Aureimonas sp. SA4125: one gene and its partner. The protein of the gene in region 1 interacts with the protein of each later gene in a pairwise test. Links are inferred from orthologs where the notes say so. Each region holds a gene or a part of one and is shown on either strand. Other genes may lie near its edges. The genes, in order: Sa4125_RS08945 and grpE.

What was found.
Region 2: the proteins of Sa4125_RS08945 (region 1) and grpE interact in binary tests that used the Escherichia coli proteins (3 or more experiments, as listed by UniProt). The link is inferred for Aureimonas sp. SA4125 from one-to-one orthologs.

What each region holds. Positions count from the first base shown.
Region 1 is NZ_AP025032.1:1,927,608-1,936,368, forward strand. The notes cover bases 4,026-6,825. They hold Sa4125_RS08945 (Nramp family divalent metal transporter), read left to right. Parts: upstream 4,026-4,652; coding sequence 4,653-5,999; downstream 6,000-6,825. Other genes in these bases: Sa4125_RS08935 (hypothetical protein), read left to right, coding at 4,026-4,035; mntR (manganese-binding transcriptional regulator MntR), read right to left, coding at 4,039-4,479; Sa4125_RS08950 (YnfA family protein), read right to left, coding at 6,003-6,326; Sa4125_RS08955 (nucleoside phosphorylase), read right to left, coding at 6,323-6,825. Outside these bases: Sa4125_RS08905 (heavy metal translocating P-type ATPase), read left to right, coding at 1-340; Sa4125_RS08910 (isoprenylcysteine carboxylmethyltransferase family protein), read left to right, coding at 337-942; Sa4125_RS08915 (DUF411 domain-containing protein), read left to right, coding at 974-1,417; Sa4125_RS08920 (copper chaperone PCu(A)C), read left to right, coding at 1,414-1,911; Sa4125_RS08925 (SCO family protein), read left to right, coding at 1,920-2,525; more of Sa4125_RS08935, read left to right, coding at 3,814-4,025; more of Sa4125_RS08955, read right to left, coding at 6,826-7,135; Sa4125_RS08960 (class I SAM-dependent methyltransferase), read right to left, coding at 7,132-7,728. UniProt on the Escherichia coli protein: H(+)-stimulated, divalent metal cation uptake system. Involved in manganese and iron uptake. Can also transport cadmium, cobalt, zinc and to a lesser extent nickel and copper. Involved in response to reactive oxygen.
Region 2 is NZ_AP025032.1:9,197-18,151, reverse strand. What follows is about bases 3,122-6,115. They hold grpE (nucleotide exchange factor GrpE), read left to right. Parts: upstream 3,122-4,278; coding sequence 4,279-4,953; downstream 4,954-6,115. Other genes in these bases: folD (bifunctional methylenetetrahydrofolate dehydrogenase/methenyltetrahydrofolate cyclohydrolase FolD), read right to left, coding at 5,156-6,055; hrcA (heat-inducible transcriptional repressor HrcA), read left to right, coding at 3,122-4,095. Outside these bases: rsmI (16S rRNA (cytidine(1402)-2'-O)-methyltransferase), read right to left, coding at 1-115; radical SAM family heme chaperone HemW, read right to left, coding at 125-1,342; Sa4125_RS00070 (non-canonical purine NTP pyrophosphatase), read right to left, coding at 1,350-2,027; rph (ribonuclease PH), read right to left, coding at 2,039-2,755; more of hrcA, read left to right, coding at 2,995-3,121; Sa4125_RS00045 (methyl-accepting chemotaxis protein), read left to right, coding at 6,352-8,262; Sa4125_RS00040 (methyl-accepting chemotaxis protein), read left to right, coding at 8,672-8,955. UniProt on the Escherichia coli protein: Participates actively in the response to hyperosmotic and heat shock by preventing the aggregation of stress-denatured proteins, in association with DnaK and GrpE. It is the nucleotide exchange factor for DnaK and may function as a thermosensor.

The DNA of each region.
Region 1 (8,761 bases):
GGTCGCCAAGATCGGAGATGGCATCAACGACGCCCCGGCGCTCGCGGCGGCCGACATCGGCATCGCGATGGGTGGCGGCACGGACGTGGCGCTCGAGACAGCGGACGCCGCCGTCCTGCATGGTCGGGTCATGGACATTCCCGATATGATCGATCTGTCGAAGAGCGTGATGGCGAACATTCGGACGAACATCACCATCGCCCTCGGGCTCAAGGCGGTGTTCCTGGTGACGACGATCGTCGGCGTCACGGGCCTCTGGCCGGCGATCCTCGCCGACACCGGAGCGACTGTTCTGGTCACCGCCAATGCGATGCGCCTTCTCGGGTGGAAGCCCGCATGATGGAAGAGGTCATCACCCACCCCCTCCGCCTCGGGCCGTTCGCCGTCCTCGTCGCCACGTGCCTCTGGCTGCTTGCCGCCACAAGGCGGGTGTCCCGCGAGATCGGTGGCAGCGCCTACGGGTTCGGAGGCACCTCTTGCCAGCTCTGGGCCCAGCGACTTTTCCGCGCATCCGTCGTCGGCGCCTTGCTGTCGACGCTGGGCGACGCCATTCACCTTGGATGGATGGGAGTGGATGCGATCGCCATCGTTCCGGAGGCGCTGATCCCCGTCGGGATGGTGATGGCGGTTGCGGGCTCCGTGTCGACGGTTGTCGCCCGGTCCGACATGGGGCGGCGGTGGCGTGTCGGCGTTCCGGAAAAGGATCCGGACGCCCTCGTGACGACCGGCCTCGTCGCATTGTCGCGCAATCCCGTCTTCGTCGGGATGCTGACACTCGCCGCGGGCCTCGTCCTCGCGCTGCCGTCGCCGCTGATGGTCGCCAGTGCTCTCGGGTTCTGGCTGGCCTGCGAGATGCAGCTCCGCGACGAGGAACGCTTCCTGGAGAGTGCCTTCGGCGCCTCCTATGCCGACTACAGACGGCGTGTCCGGCGCTGGCTTTGAACCGACAACGAAACGAACGGGGAGTGGGACGATGACGTCCATTCGAAAGACCATCCTTGCGGGCGCGTTCGCCCTTCTCTCGAACTCGGCGTTTGCGTCTGAAACCGTCTCCGTCTTCTCGACATCGGGCTGCGGCTGCTGCATCGGCTGGATCAAGCATCTCGAGGAGGCAGGCTTCACCGTCGACGCCAAGAACCTCGCCATGGCGGACCTGTGGGCGAAGAAGATGGAGGCCGGGTTGAAAGAGGGGCAGACCTCCTGCCACACGGGCTTCGTCGGCGGCTACGTCGTGGAGGGCCACGTGCCCGCGGCCGAGGTGAAGCGGCTGCTCACCGAGAAGCCCGACGCGATCGGACTCGCGGTCCCGGACATGCCGATGGGAAGCCCCGGCATGGGGGAGAGCGACGAGCCCTACGACGTGCTGCTCGTCATGAGGGACGGCAAGACCGAGACCTTGGCGAGCTACCCGAAGTGAGGACGGTCTTTCGCACGGCGATACTCATCGGCTGCCTCTCTGCGCCCGCCCTTGCTTCCGCTCACGAGTTCAAGTCGGGCGCGATCTCGGTCGACCATCCCGAGTCCAGGCCGACGCCGAAGACGGCCAGGATCGGCGTCGGCTATCTCGCGATCACCAATGCCGGGACCGAGGCCGACCGCCTTCTCGGTGGATCGTCCGAGGCGTCCGATCGCTTCGAGCTGCATACGTCCGAGATCGTCGACGGCGTAGCCCGCATGCGCCCCGTCGAGGGTGGCATCGCGATCGAGCCCGGGGCGACGGTCGCCCTTCGATCCGGCGGAACGCATGTGATGCTCGTCGGCCTCAGGAAGCCGCTCGCCGCCGGTGAATCCTTCAAGGGCGAACTCGTCTTTGAAAGGGCAGGGACGGTCCCCGTCGAGTTCAAGGTCGAGCCGCATGGCGCGGCTGCCCCGGTCTCCCACGCGCGCCATGTCATGGGCGGGGCGCAATGAATCTCGCCGTGATCCGACGTGTGCTTTGGGGCCTCGTCGCCGGGGTGTCCATGATGCTCGCGCTCGTGTTGACGGGCTTTGTCGACCTGCGCTCCGGGATCGAGTCCCCCGTGGCCGCGGCTCTGAACCCAGTGCCCATCGGTGGCGAGTTCACGCTTGTCGACCAGAACGGCACGACGCGGACATGGTCGTCGTTCCGGGACAAGCCCGTCGCGGTTTTCTTCGGATTCACGAACTGCCCCGACGTCTGCCCGACGACGCTCGCCGAGTTGACGCTGCTCCTCAAGGGCATGGGTCCCAAGGGCGACGACCTGTCCGTCCTCCTCGTCAGCGGCGACCCGAAGCGCGACACGCCGTCGGTCCTGAAGGAATATCTCGAACCGTTCGACCCGCGGATCACGGGTCTGACCGGAGGAGAGCCCGAGATCGACGCTGCCTTTTCCGCCTTCAAGGCCTACCGCAGGATCGTGCCGCTGGAAGGCACCGACTACACCGTCGACCACTCGGCCGGGGTCTACCTCTACGATCGCGAAGGCGCCTTCGCAGGTACACTCGACATGCACGAACCTCAGAGCGTCCGGATCGAAAAGCTGGATCGTCTCGTCTCCGGATAAGGAGGCCTTCGTCCCCCGGTCCTCCACAGTGGACTTGCCCCCTTTTAGTGGAGAGCGTTTTGATTACGCGGCGGCCAGTCGTTCGAACTGGACGGGGCTGATGAAGTCGAGCGCGGAATGGCGCCGGACGGGGTTGTAGAAGCTGTCGATGTAGCGGCCGATGGCCGCCTTCGCCTCGGTCCTGGTCTGGAAGACGGTGCGCCAGACCAGCTCGGATTTCAACGTCTTGAAGAAGGTCTCGACCATCGCATTATCATAGCAGTTGCCCTTGCCGGACATCGAGATCAGCACGTCGTACCTGCGTAGCTCGGCCTGATAGTCGATCGAGCAATATTGGCTGCCGCGGTCAGAATGATGGATCAGGCCGGTTTTCGGGCGGCGCAGGACGAGGGCCTTGCGGAGCGCCTCGAGAGCCAACTCCTTGTGTAGACGATCGCTGACGGCCCAGCCGACGACGCGCCGGGCGAACAGGTCGATGACGACGGCGAGATACAGCCAGCCCTCTCGCGTCCAAACATAGGAGATGTCGGCTCCCCACTTCTCGTCCCGGCGTTCGGTCGCGAAGTCCTGATCAAGGAGGTTCGGCGCGATCGGGAAGGCGTGCAGGCTGTCCGTCGTTCGCTTGAACCGCCGCTTCTGCCGGGCCTTGAGGCCGTTCTCGCGCATCAGGCGCGCTGTCCGACGGCGCCCGATAGCGATCCCCTCGGCCTGGAGTTCATGCCGCATGCGAGGACTCCCATAGGTGCCGTTCGACAACCGAAACGCCGAGCGGACATGCGCCAGAAGCACCATGTCGCGCTGCTGCCGGCGGCAGGCCGGTCGATCCTTCCATGCAAAATAGCCGCTCGAGCTGACGCCGAGGACCTTGCAGAGACGCTGGACGGGGAATTCTTCTTTCGCCGCATCGATGAGTTCGAACCTCACCGACTTCCCTCCCGGGCGAAAAAAGCCATCGCCTTCTTCAGGATGCCACGCTCCTGACGAAGGATCTCATTCTCCCGCCGCAGCCGCTTCATCTCCGCAGCCATGTCCTCGACGCGGTCGGGAGGCGGGCTTTCTATCAAGGCGTCGCGCCGCTTGTCGATCCAGCGCCGCAGTGTCGATAGCCCAACGCCAAGGTCCTCCGCGATCTCGCGCTGCGTCCGGCCGCTCGTCTCAACCAGACGGACGGCTTCCTCCTCGAATTCCTTCGTAAATCGTCGCTGTGTCTTCGCCATGGAGTTCCTCATGCCTCATTGAGAACTCTCCACTTTTCCGGGGCAAGTCCACAGCACGCAAGGAATATCTCATGGCCGGAACGGTCGACCTCGTCCTCAAGTGGACCCTTGCCATCGTCTACGCCGCGATGGGCGCACTCATGGGCTCCGCCTTCGCGTTCGTGGCGGTGAAGATCGTGCTGCTGTTCATCGGAACGTCCGCCCTTTCGGCACAGGCGGTCCAGACTATCGTCATCGTGGCCACGATCATTTCGGCGCTCCTGGCGGCGATCGGGTTCCTGCGCCAGCGCTGACGCTCACCTGCCGAGGTGCCGGCGGAATGCCGCAAGGGCCTCCGGACCGACATGGTGCTCGATTCCTTCGGCGTCGAGCTCGGCGGAGTCCCGGTCGACGCCGATCGAGACCAGGAAGTCCTGCACCAATCCATGGCGCGCCCGCGCCTGTGTGGCCATCGCCTTCCCCTTGGCCGTCAGGAAGATCGAGCGGTAGGGTTCGCTTGTCGCCAATCCGTCCCGGACCAGTCGCTGAACGGTGCGGGCGACTGTGCCGGGCGAGACACCGAAGCACTCGGCGAGATCGGCTGAACGCGCCTCGCCGTGTTCGGCGATGAGGTCGTCGATCATCTCGACATAGTCCTCGGCAAGTTCGGATTGGTGCGCTTCCCGGACGCGGGCGAAGCGTGCCGCCCTGCTTGTCGCCAGCAGCCGATCTGTCGGATGTTCCTGATGACTTCCCATCGACCTGACCTCCCTTATTCCTGCCGCTACACGGTACCGAAACTTGGGCTATGACGCAAAGTTTGTCACTGGACAACTTTGATGGCACAGGCGTACGCTCGCGTTGTCGAAGGAGCCATCTGTCGACACTGCCAAACAGCGTACCCATCGATCACATCAGCGAGGACGGGCCCGTGACATCCGACATTGTGGATCAGGAACCCCTGGGAGGGTGGCGCCGTTCCCGCGGCGAAGGCTCACTGTCTGACGTCAATCGGTCCATTGCGGTCAACACGTCGGGATCAAGCCTGCGAAAGGCCGCGTCCTTCCTCGGTCCCGGCTACCTCGTCGCTGTCGGCTACATGGACCCGGGCAACTGGGCGACCTCGATAGCGGGCGGCTCGAAGTTCGGCTACACGCTGCTGACGGTCGCTCTCGTGTCCAACATCATGGCGATCGTCCTCCAGTCGCTATGCGCTCGGCTTGCCATCGCGTCCGGGCGGGATCTTGCGCAGGCCTGCCGGGACGCTTTCCCAGCTCCCGTCGCATACGTCCTGTGGTTCCTAGCCGAGATCGCCATCATCGCGACCGACATCGCCGAGGTCATCGGTACGGCGATCGGTCTCAACCTCGTATTCGGCATCCCGCTCGAGTTGGGGGTCCTAATCACCGCGCTCGACGTCTTTCTAATCCTCTTCCTCCAGAGGCTCGGCTTCCGCTGGGTGGAGGCGTTGATCATCACGCTGCTCGGCGTCATCGCCGTCTGCTTCGGCGTCCAGATCGCGCTCGCCGATCCCGACTGGGGCGCGGTCATCCTCGGCTTCGCTCCCACGACGGAGATCGTGACCAATCCGGAGATGCTCTACCTGGCTCTCGGAATCCTCGGCGCGACCGTCATGCCGCACAATCTCTATCTCCATTCCGGCATCGTGCAGACACGGGCCTACGGAACGACGCTCCCGGAGAAGCGGCAAGCGCTGAAGTTCGCGACGATCGACTCGACGGTGGCACTGATGTTCGCGCTCCTCGTCAACTCCGCGATCCTGATCCTCGCCGCTGCCACCTTCTACACGACGGGTCGGACGGAGATCGCCGAACTCGGCGAGGCTCATTCCCTCCTCGCGCCCCTCTTGGGGCTTGCCATCGCCCCGACCCTTTTCGGCATCGCGCTCCTGTGCTGCGGCATCAACTCGACGGTGACGGCGACGCTCGCGGGGCAGATCGTCATGGAGGGGTTTCTCGACATCAAGCTGCCCGCCTGGGCCCGCCGCCTGATCACTCGCGGCATCGCGATCGTCCCGGCGGTGTCGGTGACGATCTGGTATGGGGACGCCGGGACGGGCAAGCTTCTCGTCCTCACCCAGGTCGTTCTCAGCCTTCAGCTTTCCTTTGCGGTCTTCCCGTTGGTGATGTTCACCGCGAGCCGCGAGAAGATGGGCGACCTCGTCACCCCGAAGTGGTTGATAGCTATCGCTGTGTTCATCGCGCTCGTGATCGCGCTCTTGAACATCAAGCTCCTCGTCGACTTCGTGATGACCTGACGATCAGGCCGGGCGAGGTGCGAAGAGGATGATGGCGGCACCCGCTAGGCAGACGGCGGCACCCGTGAGGTCCCACCTGTCGGGCTTGACGCATTCCACCGTCCAGAGCCAGACGATCGACGCCGCGATGTAGACACCGCCATAGGCGGCATACGCGCGTCCTGCCGCTTCGCTCCCGACCAACGTCAGGAGATAGGCGAAGGCAGCGAGCGCGAGCATCCCAGGCGCAAGCCAGAGGGCGGACTTGCCGAGCCGGAGCCAGGCCCAGAACGAGAAGCATCCGGCGATTTCGGCGAGTGCGGCGCCGACATAGACGAGGACGGTCATCGCGGGACGCCGCGAGACGTCTCGCTCCATCCTCTCACGACCGACGCGAGAAGCGCCAGCGCGTCGGACGTGCCGTCGGCCTCGCCCTTCTCGAAGTCTCCTTCTGCCTGCGCCATCTGGTTCGTGACGTGAGCAAAGCACAGTACCGGGCGGGCCCGCGCCGTCGCGAAGGCGTAGAGCGCTGCGGCCTCCATCTCGACGGCCGCGATCCCTTCGCCCTTCCTCGCCTCGATGGCGTCCACCGTCTCGCGGTAGGGTGCGTCGGTGGTCCAAGTCGCACCCTCATGGATGGGCTCGAGAAGGCCGGCGAGGTACGGGCCGATGCGGGCGAGCAGCGCGGGATCGGCGGCGGCGAAATCGGCAGGCGCCGCATAGTGGTGGCTTGTGCCCTCGTCGCGCAGCGACTTCGCGATCATGACGAAGTACGGCGTCGGTCCGAGCGGCGCGATCTGCCCGGCCGACGTGATGCTGACGAGGAATTCGCATCCGGAGGCAAAGAGTTGTTCGGCGACGAGGACGGCGAAGGGCGCGCCGACGACGCAGCCGACGACTCCGATGGACGTGCCATGGAGGTCGAAGACGTGAAGCTCGGTGTGGTAGCAGGCCCAGACCTCAGATACCCGGCTGCGGCCTTCCGCCTTCAGGCGGCGGACGATGTCTCCGTCGGGATCGAGGAGGCAGATCGCCGGGACAGAACCCTCAGGCAATCCCTTTTGCCGTCGCGCCTCTCGAAGCAGATTCTCGGGTTGGAAAACCGACGGGGCGGCAAAGGACTTGTTAGCTAGGAGCGGAGACGAAGGAGCGCTCATGGCGTCTCCTCGAAGGTCGCGCCGTAGTGGTAGGGCGGCAGCTCGACGAGCCGCAAGCTTTCGAAGCCCGCGGGCTCGACGACGGCGCGGAGCATATCGGGCGACATCCGCATCTCCGTTCTCGGGCCGCGCAATTGCCCGAGGACCGGCGTCTCCTCGCGGGGACGGGCATGCCAGTTGACCACGCTGAACAGTCCGCCGGGCGCGAGGACTCTGCGGATCGCAGCGAGAAGGTTCGGCTGGTCCGGCACCCCATGGAAGGTGTTCGCCATCAGCACGAGATCGACCTTGCCCGGAAGGTGCCGGGCAACGTCCGCCGCGTCCGCCTCGATCCAGCCGGCCACGTCGGCACCGTGGCGGGCGACCTCGGCCCGGGCGGCATCGAGCATCGCGGGATTGATGTCGAGCGCGTGGACCCGGCCGCCGACGAGCCTTGCGAGCGGCGCGGTGAAGAGCCCGTCGCCGCAACAAAGGTCGAGGACGGTCATGTCCGGGCGGATGCCGATGGCGGAGAGGACGGCGGCAGGGTCCGGCCAAAGCACCGACCACCAGTCGCGGTCCGGCATTGAGGTGCCGGGAAAGACGGTCGTCATGGCAATCTCCTTTGCCTCTCGTCGCGCAGCGGATCGAGCAGGCAGAGGTGGCTCGGTTTGTCTGAACAGGCTCGGCGGCCTGATAAGTGGATCGTCTGCCGGGTTTATGCCGCTGCGAGAAGCGGCTGGTTGAAGTAGGCGTGGTCCGGGGTCTTCCGGCCCAAGCTCGAGTGCGGGCGTCCGCCGTTGTAGAAGTCGAGGTATCGGGCGAGCGAGGCCCGGGCATGGCTGACCGTCTCATAGGCCCGGAGATAGACCTCCTCGTATTTCACTGATTTCCAGAGCCGCTCGACGAAGACGTTGTCGCGCCAGGCGCCCTTGCCGTCCATGCTGATCTTGATCTCCCTGTCCAACAGGACCTTCGTGAAGTCGATGCTGGTGAACTGCGAGCCCTGATCCGTGTTGAAGATTTCGGGTTTCCCAAAACGGGCCAAGGCCTCCTCCACCGCCTCGATGCAGAAGTCCGCCTGCATCGAGATCGAAAGCCGCCAGCTCAGCACCCGCCGGCTGAACCAGTCGACGACGGCGGCGAGATAGACGAAGCCGCGGGCCATCGGGATGTAGGTAATGTCCATCGCCCAGACCTGGTTCGGCCGCATCACCGGCAGCTTGCGCAGGAGATAGGGATAGATCTTGTGGCCCGGCGCCGGCTTTGACGTGTTCGGCCGACGGTAGATCGCCTCAATCGCCATCCGCTTCATCAGCGTTGCGACACGCAGGCGGCCGACAACAATGCCCTCCAAAGTCAAGAGGTCGCGAAGCATGCGGCTGCCGGCGAAGGGATATTCCAAATGCAGTTCGTCTATCCGTCGCATGAGTGCGAGATCGGCGGCAGAGACAGCGCGTGGCAGGTAGTAGACGCTTCCCCGGCTGATGCCGAGTTCGCGTGCCTGCCCGGCAACCGGCAGAGGATGGGAGCGGTCGATCATCGTCTTGCGCTCGGCAACAGTCCGGCCTTGTCGAGCGCGCCTTCCAAAAAATCGTTGGCCAATGTCAGCTCCCCGATCTTGGCATGCAGCGTCTTCACGTCGAT
Region 2 (8,955 bases), 1.9 Mb from region 1 along the record:
CGCGAAAGCCGAGTGTCGCGTCCGCGCCGCCGGCAGCACCGCGGTCGTCGACACGGGACGGCTCGGCGGGCTCCAGGGCCTCGGGAAGGTCGTCTTCACTTCGCTCGGGGGTCATGCCGCCAGCCTAGCAGAGATCGGCGACGACGGCGTCGAGGACCAGCATGCCGGCCGGCGTCGCGCGGATGCGGTCGGGGCCGAGGCGCTCGACCATGCCGTGCGCCTTGAGATCGGCCTCGCTGACGGGGTCGATGTCGCGGCCGGTCAGCCGGCGCCAGCGGGCGAGGTCGATGCCTTCGGTCAGCCTGAGGCCCATCAGCAGCAACTCGTCCGCCTCCTCCGACGGCGACAGCGTGTCGTCGGTCACGATGCCATTGTCCCAGTCCTCGACCATCTTCAGCCAGGTCTCGGGATGGCGCTCGGTGGCGATCGCCTGGCGCCCATCGGGACCCATCAGCCGCCCATGCGCGCCGGGACCGACGCCGGCATAGAGGCCGTAGCGCCAGTAGCTGAGGTTGTGGCGCGATTCGGCGCCCGGCACGGCATGGTTGGAGATCTCGTAGGCCGGCAGGCCGCGGGCCGCCGTCAGGGTCTGCGTCGCCTCGTAGAGTGCCGCCGACAGCTCGCCGTCCGGCACCGGCAGCTTGCCGGCCTTGCGCAAGGCATAGAACGGCGTGCCCTCCTCGATGGTCAACTGATAGAGCGACAGATGGTCGGCGGCGAGGTCGATCGCCTGGGTGAGTTCGGCCTGCCAGCCCTCGACGGTCTGGCCAGGCCGGGCATAGATCAGGTCGAAGGACAGGCGCGGAAAGATCTCGCGGGCGAGGCCAATCGCCTGCAGCGCCTGGCCGACATTGTGCAACCGGCCGAGAAACTTCAGATCCCGATCGTTCAGCGCCTGGACGCCGAGCGAGACGCGGTTGACGCCGGCCGCGCGGTAGCCGCGGAAGCGCTCGGCCTCGACGCTGGACGGATTGGCCTCGAGCGTGATCTCGGCATCCGCATCGACCGGCCAGGCGCGCCCGATGGCGTCGAGGATCGCCCCGACGGTGCGCGGCTGCATCAGCGACGGCGTTCCGCCGCCGAGAAAGATCGAGGTCACCCGCTCGCCGGCCGAGCGCCGCGCCATCTCGCCGATCTCGCGGGTGAAGGCCGCGGTGTAGCGTTCCTGGTCGATCGCCTGGTGGCGGACATGGCTGTTGAAGTCGCAATAGGGGCACTTCGCCGCGCAGAACGGCCAGTGCACGTAGACGCCAAAACCCGGTTCGCGCGCCACGGGCGGAAAGCTGCGGACCGTCGCAGACGGGGCAGAAGCGTCCGGGGGCAAAGCGGGCGTCTCGGTCATCCCGCGCTCATCCGACGGCGTCCGGCCGGGCGGCGGGTCGGATGCCCTCCGGAAAGGCCTCGGCGACGAGCTTCTGCACCGAGCGGGCGCGGTGCGACAGCGGGCCGGGCGCGGTCCAGATCGAGCCGTGCTTCTCCTCGGCGCTCATTTCGCCATAGGTGCGCGTCTCGCCATCCGGCATGAAGACCGGATCATAGCCATAGGCCATGTCGCCGTGCCGCCCCGGCCAGACCAGCGTTCCCCGGCGCTCGCCGAGATATTCCTGGGTGTGGCCGTCGGGCCAGGCGAGGCAGAGCAGCGAGACGAAGGTCGCGCCGCGCCGTGCGGGCTCGGTGGCGCCGGCCTGGTGCAGCTTCTCCTCGACGAGGCGCATGGCCATCGACCAGTCGCGGTCGGGGCCGGCCCAGTCGGCCGTGTAGACGCCGGGCGCGCCGTCCAGGGCGTCGACGCAGAGGCCGGAATCGTCGGCAAGCGCCACTTCTCCCGCCGCCGTCGCGGAAGCGAGCGCCTTGATCCGGGCGTTCTCGACGAAGGTCGTGCCGGTCTCGTCGGGTTCGGGCAGGCCGAGCTCGCCGGCGGTGACGAGGTCGATCGCAAGACCGCCGAACAGGAAGTCGAGTTCGCGGATCTTGCCCTTGTTGTGGCTGGCGACGAGGAGCCTCTTGCCGTCGATCCTGCGGTTCATCTCGAAATCCCTCAGGCGATCGCCTGGCGCTGCAGTTCGACGAGCGTGCCGATGCCGCCCTTGGCGAGGGCAAGCAGGCTCGCCAGCTCCGCCTCGCTGAACGGCTCCTTTTCGGCCGTGCCCTGGATCTCGACGATGCCGCCGCGGCCGGTCATGACGAAATTGGCGTCGGTGTCGGCGGCCGAATCCTCGAGATAGTCGAGGTCGAGCACCGGCTCGCCCTTGTAGATGCCGCAGGAGATCGCCGCGATGTGGTCCTTCAGGACCTTCGAGCGCGTGACCATGCCGCGCCCTTCCATCCAGGCGAGGCAGTCGTTGAGGGCGACGAAGGCGCCGGTGATGCCGGCCGTGCGGGTGCCGCCATCGGCCTGGATGACATCGCAGTCGATGGTGATCTGGCGCTCGCCGAGGGCTTCCAGATCGACCACGGCGCGCATCGAGCGGCCGATCAGGCGCTGGATTTCCTGGGTGCGCCCGGACTGCTTGCCGCTCGACGCCTCGCGCCGCATGCGATCGCCCGTGGCGCGCGGCAGCATGCCGTATTCGGCGGTGACCCAGCCCTTGCCGGAATTCTTCAGGAAGGGCGGCACGCGCTCCTCGAGGCTCGCCATGCACAGGACATGCGTATTGCCGAACTTGACGAGGCACGAGCCCTCGGCATGGAGGGACACGCCGCGTTCGAGCGAGACGGCGCGCAATTCGTCATTGGCGCGTTTGGAAGGCCGCATGGTTCAGATCCCTGGTCGCTACTGTGTGAGGGCGCATGCTCATGCGATTCCCGTCGAACCGGCGTTTAACCACGAGCCGGGGGCCATGGGCAAAATAAATCCGGCCAAAGCGGTTCGAAACGCGCTGCCATGGGTTGTTGGCGAACCGGCCACCGTCCGACTCGGCGTCGCCCATCCTTGCCACTTGGACAGTTTCTTCAAGCACCGTATAGTGATGGCCGATGCTGAGAGAACGCCCGATGAACGAGTTCAGACTGCCCGCACCGGATTTTCCCGCGATGCTGGACGAGCGGTCGCGGGACATCTTTCGCCTGATCGTCGAATCCTATCTCGACCTCGGCGAACCCGTGGGATCGCGTGCTCTGTCCAAGCTGCTGACGACGGCGCTCTCGCCGGCCTCGGTGCGCAACGTGATGAGCGATCTCGAGACACTCGGCCTCATCTATTCGCCCCATATCAGCGCCGGACGCATGCCGACCGAGCTTGGCCTGCGCTTCTTCGTCGACGCCTTCCTCGAAATCGGCGACCTGCCGCAGGGCGAGCGGGAGGCGATCGAGGAAAAGGTCAAGGCGACGGGGGATCTCCGGCCGTTCGATTCGCTCCTGACGGAGGCGAGCCAACTCCTGTCGGGCCTCTCGCGCGGCGCAGGTCTCGTGCTGACGGCGAAGACGGACATGCGCCTGAAGCACATCGAGTTCATCCGGCTGGAGCCGACGAAGGCGCTCGCCGTCCTCGTCGGCGAAAAGGGCGACGTCGAGAACCGGGTGATCGACCTCCCGGCCGGCGTCACGGCCGCGCAGATCGTCGAGGCCTCCAACTTCCTCAACGCCCATGTCGTCGGCCGCACTCTCGGCGAGGCGCGCGACCGCGTGCAGGCCTTGAAGGACGAGGCCGCGACGGCGCTCGACATCCTCAGCCAGGGCCTTGTCGAAAAAGGCCTTGCCGTCTGGTCGGGAGCGGCCTCCGGCCAGCCGTCACGGCTGATCGTCCGCGGCAGGGCCAACCTCCTCGAAAACGTCACGGCGTCGGACGACCTCGACCGGCTGCGGCTCCTCTTCGACGAGCTGGAGACCAAGAGCGGCATCATCGAACTGCTCGACCTTGCCGAGACGGGCAATGGCGTCAGGATCTTCATCGGCTCGGAGAACAAGCTGTTCTCGCTGTCGGGCTCCTCGCTCGTCGTCGCGCCCTACAGCGACGGCGACCAGAAGGTCATCGGCGCCGTCGGCGTGATCGGTCCGACACGGCTCAACTATCGCCGCATCGTGCCGATGGTCGACTACACCGCCCGCCTCGTCTCGCGGCTCCTGGCGCAGGTCGCGGCGGCGCGGCGGTCCTGATCGCCGAAGGCCCCGGACGGGTGGCGCCAGCCAGCCGTCCGGGCCGATCGGATTGCCGAAAGCCTTGATTTTCCGCTCGCCGCATTCGATATCCCGGGCACAGCACATTTCAACGATCCACCCCTTCCGATCCTCCTGCGAGAGTCGGCAGCGAGGGTGCGAAACGCGAGGATTTTGACCATCATGACGAGCGACACCGAAGACCGCGGCAACGAGACCCACGTCGACCCGGCGCCGGAGGCCGCATCGCAGGGTGCCCGCGAGCGCTCGCCATTCGAGCGCGGCGACTATTCCGAGGATGAGGCCGAGGCCTTCATCGCCAGCATCGCCGCCGAGCGGATCGAGGGGCTCGAGACCGAGAACGCCGATCTGAAGGACCGCATGCTCCGGCTCGCCGCCGACATGGAGAATCTGCGCCGGCGCACCGAGCGCGAGGTCAAGGACGCCCGTACCTACGCGGTCACCGGCTTTGCCCGCGAGATGCTGTCGGTCATGGACAATCTCCGCCGCACCATCGCCGCCGTGCCGGAAGGCGCCCGCGAGGGTGGCGAGACCGGCCTTGCGACGCTTCTCGACGGCGTCGAACTGACCGAGCGCGGCATGCTGGCGACGCTGGAGAAGTTCGGCGTCAAGAAGCTCGAGCCCGAAGGCGAACGCTTCGACCCGAATTTCCACCAGGCGATGTTCGAGGTTCCGAACGCCGAGGTTGCCAACAACACCGTCGTCCAGGTCGTTCAGGACGGCTACGCCATCGGCGACCGGGTCCTGCGCCCCGCCATGGTCGGTGTCGCCAAGGGCGGCCCGAAGGTGATGGCGGAGCCGAAGCCTGTGGACGGGACGAGCGACGACGCAGCCTGAGGAGCGACGGCGGCAGCCAGTTCAGGCTGCGGCTGAAGCCCGTTCAGGCTGGGCCGCCGTCCATTCAAGCTGGGATCGCGGCCCCTTCAACCGAGAGCCGCGGCCCGATCACGTTAGTCATCCTGGCCTTGAGCCGGGATGACGCATCTAATGGTGCCGCACGATAGGCGGCCCCCAATCGGACCATACGACCGACGGCTGTTCAGAACCGCGGCGCCACCTTGCCCGCCGCGCGATAGGCGGCCGTCACCGTGTTCGCCATCAGCATCGCGATGGTCATCGGGCCGACGCCGCCGGGCACCGGCGTGATCGCGGCGGCCCGTTCGGACGCTTCGGCGAAGGCGACGTCGCCGACGAGGCGCGTCTTGGCGGCGCCACGCTCTGGCGCGTCGACGCGGTTGATGCCGACGTCGATGACGACGGCCCCCTCCTTCACCCAGTCGCCGCGGATCATTTCCGGGCGGCCGACGGCGGCGACGAGGATGTCCGCGGCGCGGCAGACCGCGGCCAGGTCCTTCGTGCGCGAATGGGCGATCGTCACCGTGGCGTTGGCGGCCAGGAGCAGCTGCGCCATCGGCTTTCCCACGATGTTGGAGCGCCCGACGACCACCGCCGTCTTGCCCGAGAGGTCGTCGCCGAGAACTTTTCTCAGCATCACCATGGATCCGGCCGGCGTACAGGGCACGAAAGCCTCTTCGATCGCGCCGGTGCCGAGCCGGCCGACATTGAGGAGATGGAAACCGTCGACGTCCTTGTCGGCATTGATGGTCTGGATGACGCGGTTGGCGTCGATCTGCGGCGGCAGCGGCAATTGAACGAGGATGCCGTGGATCGCCGCATCGGCGTTGAGGTCGGCAATGACGGCAAGAAGCGCCGCCTCGGCTGTTTCCGCCGGAAGGACGCGCTTGACCGAGTGGAAGCCGCAGTCCTCGGCCATCCTCGCCTTGGCGCCGACATAGACCTGGCTGGCCGGATCCTCGCCGACGATCACGACGGCAAGGCCCGGCACGGTCTCGGGCGCGAGTGCCGCCGTCGCCGTCTTCACCTCGTCGATGATAGCGGCCGCCATGGCCTTGCCGTCGATTCGCGTCGCTGCCGTCATGTTGGTCTCCACATTCGCTCGCCGTTTATAGCGGGATGTCCGGGAAAAGCGCGAGAGGCGGCGGTCGATCCGCCGCGCGGACGTTGGCATGTCTGCCGACCGTCGATTGCCGGGATTGCCTGGTACGGACCATGGAAGAACCATCCGCTGGACAGCGGCAGTATTTTAAGTTCTTGCGGCCATCAATGGGGAAAGAGCAGCCGTGCCCGGACAGAGCGCCGGATCATCCGCTGACAGACATCGACCTTGCCAAGCCCCTGATCTGGCGGCGACGGCGTAGTCCCGGGGGCCCTTCCATGCTCAGCAAAGTCTCATTGTCAGCCAGGGTTTCGCTGATGGTCGTCGGGTCGCTGGCGATCCTGACGCTGCTTTTCGGCATCGCCGGTAGCCTTCTCCTGCGCGGCGAAGGCGTCGAACGGGCTGCCGCCCGGCAGATGACGAACATGGGTGTCGCCTGGCAGGTGCTGACGACCTATGGCAAGGAGTTTCGCGTCGAGAGCGATAGCCTCTATGCCGGCGCGCAGAAGCTGAACGGTTTCTTCGAGCCGGTGGACAGGGTGACGGAACTGGTCGGCGGCACCGCGACGGTCTTCATGGGCGACACGCGCATCGCCACGAACGTCAAGAAGCCGGATGGCAGCCGCGCCGTCGGAACCAAGCTCGCACCCGGCCCGGTGCACGACGCGCTGTTCGTCGCAGGCCAGCCTTTTCGTGGTGAGGCCGACATTCTCGGCACGCCCTTCTACACCGCCTATGATCCGATCAAGGATGCTGCCGGCAAGACCATCGGCGTCCTGTACGTCGGCATTCCGAAAGCCGAATTCGTTTCCGGGATCACCGCATTGCAGTGGCGCCTCGGTTTGATCTCCGTGGTGGCGGCCCTTGTCATCGGTCTTGTCGCGCTCTGGCTCGCCCGTCGCATGTTTGCGCCGCTCAAAAGCCTTGCCGAGACCGTCGCGGCCGTTGCCGACGGCAGGACCGATGTCGTCGTCGTCGGACAACAGCGCGGCGACGAGATCGGCCGCATGGCCGGATCCGTGGAGCATCTGCGCCATGCGGTGCTCGATCAGAAGCGGTTGAAAGCGGAGGCCGCCGCAACCGTTGCCGCCCAGGAGGCCGAGCGCATCGAGCAGGAGGCGCTGGGCGAGGGCTATGTCAAGGCGCACGCCTTCTTCATGAGCGAGGTCGAGACGGGCTTCCAGCGTCTGGCGGCCGGTGACCTTCTGGCCCGCTTGGACAAGCCTTTCTCGTCCGACTACGAGCCCATGCGCGGCCTGTTCAACGACAGCGTCGGCAAGCTGGAGGAGGCGATGGGATCGGTGGTTCATTCGATCACCGCCATCCGCACCGGCCTGACCGAGATCACCGTCGCCTCGAACGACCTCGCCCAGCGCACCGAGCAGCAGGCGGCGAGCCTCGAGGAGACGGTCGCGGCGCTGTCGGAAGTGACGACGGGCGTGAACCAGACGGCGGATGGCGCAGCCCGTGCCCAGGTCGGCGCGACGGCGGCGCAGAAGAATGCCGAGAAGGGTGGCGAGATCGTCGCCAAGGCGGTCGCGGCGATGAGCCAGATCGAGCATTCCTCGGAGGAAATCGGCAAGATCATCGGCGTCATCGACGAGATCGCCTTCCAGACCAACCTTCTGGCCCTCAACGCCGGCGTCGAGGCGGCGCGGGCGGGCGAGGCGGGCCGCGGCTTTGCCGTCGTCGCGCAGGAAGTGCGCGGGCTCGCCCAGCGCTCGGCGGAAGCGGCCAAGGAGATCAAGGCGCTGATCTCGACCTCGTCGAAACAGGTCGGCGAGGGCGTCGAGCTGGTGACGGCGTCGGGCAAGTCGCTGGATGCCATCGTCACGCAGGTCGCGGAGATGTCGGCGGTCGTCGCCGAGATCGCCCGCAGCGCCAAGGAGCAGGCGATCTCGCTGCGCGAGGTCTCGGGCGCCGCCGACCAGATGGACAAGGTCACGCAGCAGAACGCCGCGATGGTGGAAGAGACGACGGCCGCCGCGCAGAACCTCTCGGACGAGACCGAGGACCTGGCAGGGTTGATCGGCCGCTTCCAGACCCGGGCCACCCTGTCGTCCGGCATGAGGCCGACACGGGCAAGCCCGCCAAGACCAGCGCAACCCGTCGCGCAGCTGCGCAACAACGGCCGAGACGGCGTCGCACCGCAGTCCCGGCTGAGCGAGGAAAGTTGGGCGGAGTTCTAGAGCGTCGGGCGAAAAAGTGGGAACCGGTTTTTCGCAGTATCCGGCGCGGCAACTTGAAAGCCAGCTCTGCGGGCACGATCCGGCACGGCAACCTCCCGGCTCTCCGGTGTCCTGCCGGAACATGGAATCGCGGCAACGGAAGAGAAGCCATCGCGCTCGGGACTCGGAGCCGGCAACATCGCGGCGGCCGGCCTGCGGTTCCCGGGCCGGACGCAGCCGCGACGTCTCTCCGTGCCGGCAGAGACGCACCCGCGTCGTCAACAATAGTCGGCAGAAAACCGACTCTTAAGCTGATCATCAGGCCCGGATCTGGCCCCGATCGGCAACAGAACCTTAGACTCTTTGCCGTAAAGCGGTCTGATCGGTGCCCGCTTCGTCAGTGCGGGACATGTGCGAGGTGGGAAGAACGATGTTTTTGGCCAATTTGAAGATTTCGCAAAAGATCTCGGCGGCGTTCGTCTGCCTCGTTGTGGCGGCGGCCGGCATGGGCGGGACCGTCTACACGCAGCTCGGCGAAATGAGTGCCGCCACCGACAACATCAAGCACCACACGGAAGTCACGACGATCAGCACCGCGACGCGGCTCGGCCTGTCGCGCATGGAGGCCGGACTGCGGGCTTTCATGCTGACACGCAACGACCGCTATACCCTGGCGATGGACAAGCGCGCCGCCGCGATCGCCGCCGATGTCGA